2 regions of the Micromonospora sp. NPDC005206 genome follow, and region 2 is predicted to be linked to the other one. Evidence: riboswitches for the same ligand, from Rfam matches in the RefSeq annotation. Region 2 holds a riboswitch; the other holds the start of a gene.
The links. Region 2 has a riboswitch for thiamine pyrophosphate ahead of ABZU69_RS18640 (ECF transporter S component). Riboswitches for the same ligand answer to the same signal wherever they lie in the genome.

Region 1 (3,765 bases), on a different contig from region 2:
CCAGCTCGGGGAGCAGGTCGACGCCGGCACGGAGTAGGCGCAGCACCGCGCCGGCGGTGACCGTGGTGTCCGACCGCTCCTCGACCGTCGCGCCGAGCACCACCTCGCCGTCTGCGCGGGGCACCAGATAGACCTGCTCGCCGTCGGCGTACCCCCGGATCACGTGCCGGAAGCCCGGCGCGGCGCCGCCGGGCGCGCGTAGCCGGAGGATCTGGCCCTTCACCGGCCGCACGGGCAGGCCGGTGAGGGCGGCGGCGCCGCAGCCGGCGGCGACCACGGTGACCCGGGCGTCCACCTCGGCGAGGGAACGGACCGCCCGCGGGGCGAGCACCGCGCCGGCCCGCTGCGCGGCCGTGCGCAGCGCCGGCACCAGCAACCGTGGGTCGACCTGGTGGTCGGTGGGCGCGAGTGCCCCGCCGCGCACCCGCGGCGCGAGCGCCGGCTCGCGGTCGCGCAGCTCGGTGGGGCGCAGCGGGGTGACCGGCAGGCCCAACCCCTGCTGGTACGCCCAGAGCCGGCGCGCCTCGGCCAGGTCGTCCGCGGTCAGCCCGACCAGCAGGGTGCCCTCGGTCCGGTAGCCCAGCTCGACGCCGCTCGCCTCGGTCAGCTCGTCCGCGAACGCCGGCCACCGGGCGGCGGACGCCAGCAGCAGCCCGGTCAGCTGCCGCTCACCGAAGTACGCCTCGGCCACCGGAGAGAGCATCCCGGCGGCCACCGCCGAGGCCCCCGACCCGGGGGACGGATCGTGCACCACCACCCGAAGTCCGCGGGCGGCGCACCGCCAGGCGATCGCCAACCCGATCGGCCCCGCCCCCACCACCGCCACGTCCGCAAGGAAGGGCCCCTTGTTAACGGATTCTGTAGAGGAAGGGCCCCCTGTTAACACGTCAGCGCCCCGAGCAGCTCGGCGGTGGCCCGGGCCGGGTCGGCGGCAGCGGATACCGCGCCCACCACCGCCACCCCGTACGCCCCGGCGGCTCGCAGCGCCGGCACCCGGGCGGCGGTCACCCCACCGATCGCGATCACCGGAACGTCGACCGCGTCGTTGACCGCCCGTACCCCCGCCGGGCCGATCGGGTCCGGCAGCCCGGCCTTGGTGCTGGTGGCGTGGCACGGCCCGACGCCCAGGTAGCTGGCTCCCGCGGCGACGGCCTCGATCGCCGTCTCCGGTGCCCGGGCGGTGGCCCCGAGCACGCCGGTGGGGCCGAGCACCCGGCGGGCGGCGGCGACCGGTAGGTCGTCGGCACCGACGTGTCCACCGGCGGCGCACACCGCCAACGCCACGTGCAACCGGTCGTTGACCAGGCAGGTCGCCCTGTACGGCGCGCAGAGCGCGAGCACCCGCCGGGCCAGGTCGTACGCCTCGCGGTCGGTGGCGGAGTCCTCGACCCGGACCTGCACCACCAGGTCGGCTCGGGCCGTGGTGAGGGCGGCCCGGACCACGGTGAGTGGATCCCGCCCGGGTCGGGTGTCGGTGATCAGATGCAGTCGCCCGAGGGACGGCACGGCAACGCTCCTCCCTGCGCCGGCATTACCCGGATCAGGTTCGACGGTCGGGGGCTGTCAGCCCCCCTCTCAGCCCGGTACACCGGACTCCCGTGGGTTACTTGCGTGTCACCGTACGACAGTTCCGGCCGTCTGCCAAGGCGGGGTCGGCCGGCGGCCGGCGGGCGAAAACCACACCGCTCGGCGAGATCCGTTGGGCGCTTCATGCGGTCCTGTTCGGAATGTCGCCCACCGTTGCAGAACCGTTACCCGCCGGCATCTTGCCGGACATTGATCCAACCGAATTAATTTGTTCAGCGATTCGACAAAATGCTGGCGTGGTTGCCCTGGCACGGCATTCGCACCGGCTCCATCTGGGACGGTCTTCGGCGAGCCGGCCCCCGCGATCCCTGTCCACCGCGACATAGGAGGCGGCGTGTCCCATTCTCGTCGTGCCCGAGTACCCATCACCGCGACCCTGATCTCCCTGGCCCTGGCCTCGACAACTCTGTTCGGGCTGCCCGCCCAGGCGGCTCCGGCCGCCGCCCAGGTCCCCCCGCGAAACACGCCGGCCGCGGCCCCGGTCAGCCAGGTGCCGCCGAAGGCGCCAAAGGCTGCGGCCGATCCCTTCTCCGTCCTGGTGTTCTCCAAGACGGCCGGCTTCCGCCACGACTCCATTCCCACCGGGCTCGCCGCGATCCAACAACTGGGCGAGGCCAACGGATTCACCGTGGACAGTTCCGAGGACGGTGGCGCGTTCACCGACGCCAATCTGGCGAAATACCGGGCGGTGATCTGGCTCTCCACCACCGGCGACGTGCTGGACGCCGAGCAGCAGCCCGCGTTCGAGCGGTACGTGCGTGCCGGCGGCGGTTACGTCGGCATCCACGCCGCCTCGGACACCGAGTACAGCTGGGCCTGGTACGGCGACCTCGTCGGCGCGTACTTCGCCAACCACCCCGCGAACCAGCAGGCCACGGTCAAGGTGGAGGACCACGCCCACCCGTCCACCGCCGAGCTTCCGGACCGCTGGTCCCGCTTCGACGAGTGGTACAACTACCAGACCAACCCCCGGCCGGACGTGCACGTGCTGGCCAGCCTGGACGAGAAGAGCTACACCCCGGGCGCCGGTGCGATGGGCGCCGACCACCCGATCGCCTGGTGCCAGGACTTCGACGGCGGCCGTTCCTGGTACACCGGGGGCGGGCACACCCGGGAGTCGTACGCCGAGCCGGAGTTCCTCTCCCACCTGCTCGGCGGGATCCGGACCGCCGCCGGGGTGGCGGACGCCGACTGCGGCGCCTCGAAGACCGCGAGCTTCGAGAAGGTCACCCTGGACAGCAACACCAGCAACCCGATGGAGTTGGACATCGCCCCGGACGGGCGGGTCTTCTACGTCGAGCGGGACGGCCGGGTGCAGGTCGTCAAGCCGGACACCGGCAGCACGTTCACCGCCCTCGACCTGGACGTCTTCACCGGCAACGAGGACGGACTGATCGGCATCCGGCTCGACCCGGACTTCGCCACCAACAGGTGGGTGTACCTCTACCACGCCCCGAACGACGGCATCGCGCGCAACCTGCTGTCCCGGTTCACCGTGACCGGCGACACCATCGACCCGGCCAGCGAGAAGCAGGTGCTGCGGGTCGACACCCAGCGCAACACCTGCTGCCACGCCGGCGGCAGCATGGCGTTCGACAGTGTCGGCAACCTGTACCTGGCCACCGGCGACAACACCAACCCGTTCGAGTCGAGCGCGTACTCGCCGCTCGACGAGCGGCCGGGCCGCCAGGACTACGACGCGCAGCGCACCTCCGGCAACACCAACGACCTGCGCGGCAAGGTGATCCGGATCCACCCGGAGGACGACGGGACGTACACCGTCCCGGCGGGTAACCTCTTCGCGCCGGGCACCGAGAAGACCCGTCCCGAGATCTACGCGATGGGCTTCCGCAACCCGTTCCGGATCGGCACCGACCCGAAGACCAACACGCTCTACGTCGCGGACTACGGGCCGGACGCCAACGCGGACAGCCCCACCCGGGGCCCGCGCGGCCTGGTCGAGTGGAACATCGTCACCCCCGGCAATTACGGCTGGCCGTACTGCACCGGGACGAACGAGGCGTACAACGACTACACGTTCCCGTCCGGCCCGAGCGGGGCGAAGTTCGACTGCGCAGCCCCGGTGAACAACTCGCCCAACAACACCGGCCTGACCAACCTCCCGCCGGTCGTCCCAGCGACCGTCGACTACGGGTACGCCGGTGACGCGCGATACCC
Region 2 (3,765 bases):
GCGGCGGCGACCTTCGCCACCGGGTTACGGCGGGCCAGCGGCGCACCGGGCGCGGCGACCGGCTCGATGCTGATCATCGAGCGGCCGGTCACGATCGCTCCAGGGTGACGGTGCGGTCGGCGAGCGCGGCGACGAAGTCCGGGTCGTGGGTCACGGTGACCACGCCGTGCCCGGCGTCGCGGAGATCGGCGAAGAGATCGACCAGCTCCCGCCAGGTCCGCCGGTCCTGACCGAAGGTGGGTTCGTCGCAGATCAGCAGGCGGGGCGCGGTGGCCAGGGCGGTCGCCACGCTCAGCCGCCGGGCCTCCCCACCGGAGAGGGTGTACGGGTTGGCCGCGGCGAGCCGGGTCAGCCGCAGCCGGTCCAGCAGCCCCGCCACGGTCTCCTTGACGGCCGCCTCGGGCTGGCCGGTCCGGCGCGGGCCGAGCGCCAGCTCGTCGAAGACGGTGCTGGTGACGAACTGGTGCTCAGGGTCCTGGAACACCGACCCGATCCGTCGCGCCAGCGCGGGCGCCCGCCACCGGTGCGGGGCGGTGCGGTGGTCCGGCCCGGCCAGTTCGGCGGACGCGGTGACTCGGCCGGCACCCGGCCGGAGCAGCCCACCGAGCAGCAGCGCGAGAGTCGACTTGCCGGCCCCGTTCGGCCCGCGCACGGCGAGCGCCTCGCCGGCGCGTACCGCCAGGTCGGTGGGGGCCAGCCGGGGTGGCAGGCCGAGCCGGTCGGCGGTGAGCAGCAGCTCGCCGGGGGCGGCGGTCGCCCGCCGGATGGCCACGGGATGACCCGGCACCCAGACGCCCTCGGCGGCGAGGGCGGCGCCGTGCGCGGCGAAGACCGCCGCGGGCGGGCCGTCCGCGCGGACCCCGCCGCCGGGCTCCAGGACGACCACCCGGTCGACCAGCGGAAGCGCCTCGGCGACCCGGTGCTCGACCAGGACCAGCGTGGTGTCGGCGTCCAGCGCGCCGGCCACCGCCCGCCGGACGAGGTCTGCCCCGGCCGGGTCGAGGTTGGCGGTCGGTTCGTCGAGCAGCAGCAGGCCGGGGCGCAGGGCCAGCGCACCGGCGAGGGCGAGGCGTTGCTGCTCGCCGCCGGAGAGCGCGGCGGTGGGCCGGTCCCGGTCGTACGGGAAGCCGACCCGGCGCAGCGCCTCGTCCACCCGGGGCCAGATCGCGTCCGTCGGCACCCCCCGGTTCTCCAGCCCGAAGGCGACGTCGTCGCCGCTACGGGCCATCACCAGCTGGGTCTCCGGGTCCTGGAAGACGATGCCGACCCGTTCCCGACCCTTGCGCGGGTCGAGCCCATCGATCTCGACGGTGCCCTCCTGCTCGCCGGAGTCCTCCGGCAGCAGCCCGGCCAGCGCGCTGAGCAGCGTGCTCTTGCCGGCCCCCGACGGGCCGAGCAACAACACCCGCTCCCCAGCCTCGACCCGCAGGTCCACACCGCGTACGGCCCACGCGAGCCGCCCGGCGTGCCGCCACCCGAACCCCCGTAGCTGGACCCCGCTCACCACACCCCCCTTCCCCCGCCCGGGCCGCTCTCACGTCGTTGATCAAGAGGTTTACGTCAGTTCGCCGCCCCTTGTTGACGCAAACCTCTTGATCAACGGGGAAGACGTGGGGGTCAGATGGCGGCGCGGTCGCGGGCGACCGGGAAGCGGTCCAGGACGCCGGTGTCTGCCATCGCGCGGGTGAGGACCCAACCGCCGACGCCGGCGATCACGGTGGCGCTGACGATGGTGAGCAGCGCGTACGGGATGCGGTAGTCGACCAGCTCGTACTCGGCGTTCCAGACGAAGAAGTCGAACAGCGCGGCGCTGAGCCCGGTCAGCGCGCCGGCCAGCGCCGCGGTCGGCAGCCGGAACGAGCGGTACCGGAAGGCCGCGAAGGCCAACTCGGCGCCGAGGCCCTGCACGATGCCCTGCGGGATCACCGTGCCGGCCCACTGGCTGCCCAGCAGCGCGGAGAGGACCGCGGCGACCGTCTCGCAGTAGAGCGCGGCGCCGGGCTTGCGGATGACCAGGCCGCCCACCACGGCCGGCATCAGCCAGACGCCGTAGATCAGCGTCTGTGCCGGCGGGAAGAAGGCGAACGCCCCCTCGGTGGCGCTCCAGACCAGGCCCCAGGCCCAGAAGATGACGCCGAAGGCGACCGCGATCACCGAGGCGACCACGATGTCGATGGTGCGCCAGCGGTTGGTGTCGCTGTGGTTCATGTGAATGCTCCCAGTTCTGACTGCGAACCAGGAGAAGACGCACGCCGCGCGCCCGGTGGCACCGGACGGCGGCGCGGCTGGAGGTCGACCGAACTCCCTGCGCTGGCATTACCCAGATCAGGTTCGAGGGTCTGCGGGCGTGCCCGCACTCTCAGCGCTGTGCGCTCCCCTGTCGGATGTGAAGTTGTCTCGCTGACGCTAGCACCGACCAGGGGTACCGGCCCAGCAGGGCGTCCCGCCGCAGGGTCCGGTTCAGGAGACTTCGGCTGGGTAGGCTGACGATCATGCGGGTTGACGCACGGGGTCTCAGGTTCGACGTACGCGCCGGTGGTCCGCCGGACGGCGCGCCCGTCCTGCTTTTGCACGGCTTCCCCCAGCACTCCGGCGAGTGGGACGAGGCCGCGACGGCGCTGCACACAGCCGGGCTGCGCACGTACGCGCTGGACCAGCGGGGCTACTCGCCGGGCGCCCGGCCGGCGGCGGTCCCGGACTACCGGATCCCCGAACTGGTCGCCGACGCGGTGGCGGTGCTGGACGCGCTCGGGCTGGACGCCGTCCACCTGGTCGGCCACGACTGGGGTGCGATCGTGGCCTGGGCGCTGGCCGCCCGGCACCCCGAGCGGGTCCGTACGTTGACCGCGGTGTCCGTGCCACATCCGGCAGCCATGGCGCACGCGCTCGCCACCGACGGCCAGCAGAAGGCGCGCTCGTCGTACATCGCGTTGTTCCGTAAGCCGGGCAAGGCGGAGAAGGTGCTGCTGGCGTGGAACGCCACCGCACTGCGCAAGTTGCTCACCGGGGTGGGCGACGCGTCCCGGGTGGACCACTACGCCGACCCGATGCGCGAGCCGGGCGCGCTCACCGCGGCGCTGAACTGGTACCGGGCGATGTCCCGCGCCGACCTGGCCGGCGTCGGCCCGGTCGCGGTGCCCACCACGTACGTGTGGAGCGACCGGGACATCGCCATCGGCCGGACCGCCGCCGAGGCGTGCGCCGCCAACGTCACCGGGGACTACCGCTTCGTCGAGCTGCCCGGCGTGAGCCACTGGATCCCGGACGCCGCGCCGGGCCCGCTGGCCGAGGCGATCCTGGCCCGAACCAGCGGAACGGCCTGAGCCATGGCGGTCGGGAGGCACACCGTGACGATGGACGCCGGCGGGCCGGGGACCCGGCGCTCGATCGCCGCGCAACTGCGCATGCTGGGCGTACGCCCCGGCGGGACGCTGCTGGTGCACGCCGGGCTGCGTCAGCTGGGTTTCGTCTGCGGTGGTCCGCAGGCGCTGGTGCTCGCCCTGCGCGACGCGCTCGGCCCGGACGGCACGATCGTGGTGCCCACCCACACCCCGGACAACAGCGACCCCGCGCAGTGGCGCGACCCGCCGGTGCCGGTGGACTGGTGGCCGCTGATCCGCGCCGAGATGCCCGGATTCGATCCGGCGGTCACCCCGAGCCGATTCATGGGCGTGTTCGCCGAGACGGTCCGCGGCTGGCCCGGAGCGCTGCGCAGCTCCCATCCCCACGTGTCGTTCGCCGCCCTCGGCCCGGCCGCCGAACAGG

Region 1: another riboswitch for thiamine pyrophosphate. It lies ahead of thiE (thiamine phosphate synthase); the one in region 2 lies ahead of ABZU69_RS18640 (ECF transporter S component).

What each region holds. Positions count from the first base shown of each region.
Region 1 covers NZ_JBEXHU010000008.1:175,749-179,513, forward strand. Annotated here, with positions in the region: gene thiO (glycine oxidase ThiO) at 1-886, opposite strand, end outside; gene thiE (thiamine phosphate synthase) at 880-1,506, opposite strand; TPP riboswitch at 1,501-1,610, opposite strand; gene ABZU69_RS14235 (ThuA domain-containing protein) at 1,922-3,765, shown strand, end outside.
Region 2 covers NZ_JBEXHU010000011.1:205,040-208,804, reverse strand. Annotated here, with positions in the region: gene ABZU69_RS18650 (energy-coupling factor transporter transmembrane component T) at 1-77, opposite strand, end outside; gene ABZU69_RS18645 (ABC transporter ATP-binding protein) at 89-1,504, opposite strand; gene ABZU69_RS18640 (ECF transporter S component) at 1,618-2,208, opposite strand; TPP riboswitch at 2,285-2,389, opposite strand; gene ABZU69_RS18635 (alpha/beta fold hydrolase) at 2,493-3,323, shown strand; gene ABZU69_RS18630 (AAC(3) family N-acetyltransferase) at 3,354-3,765, shown strand, end outside.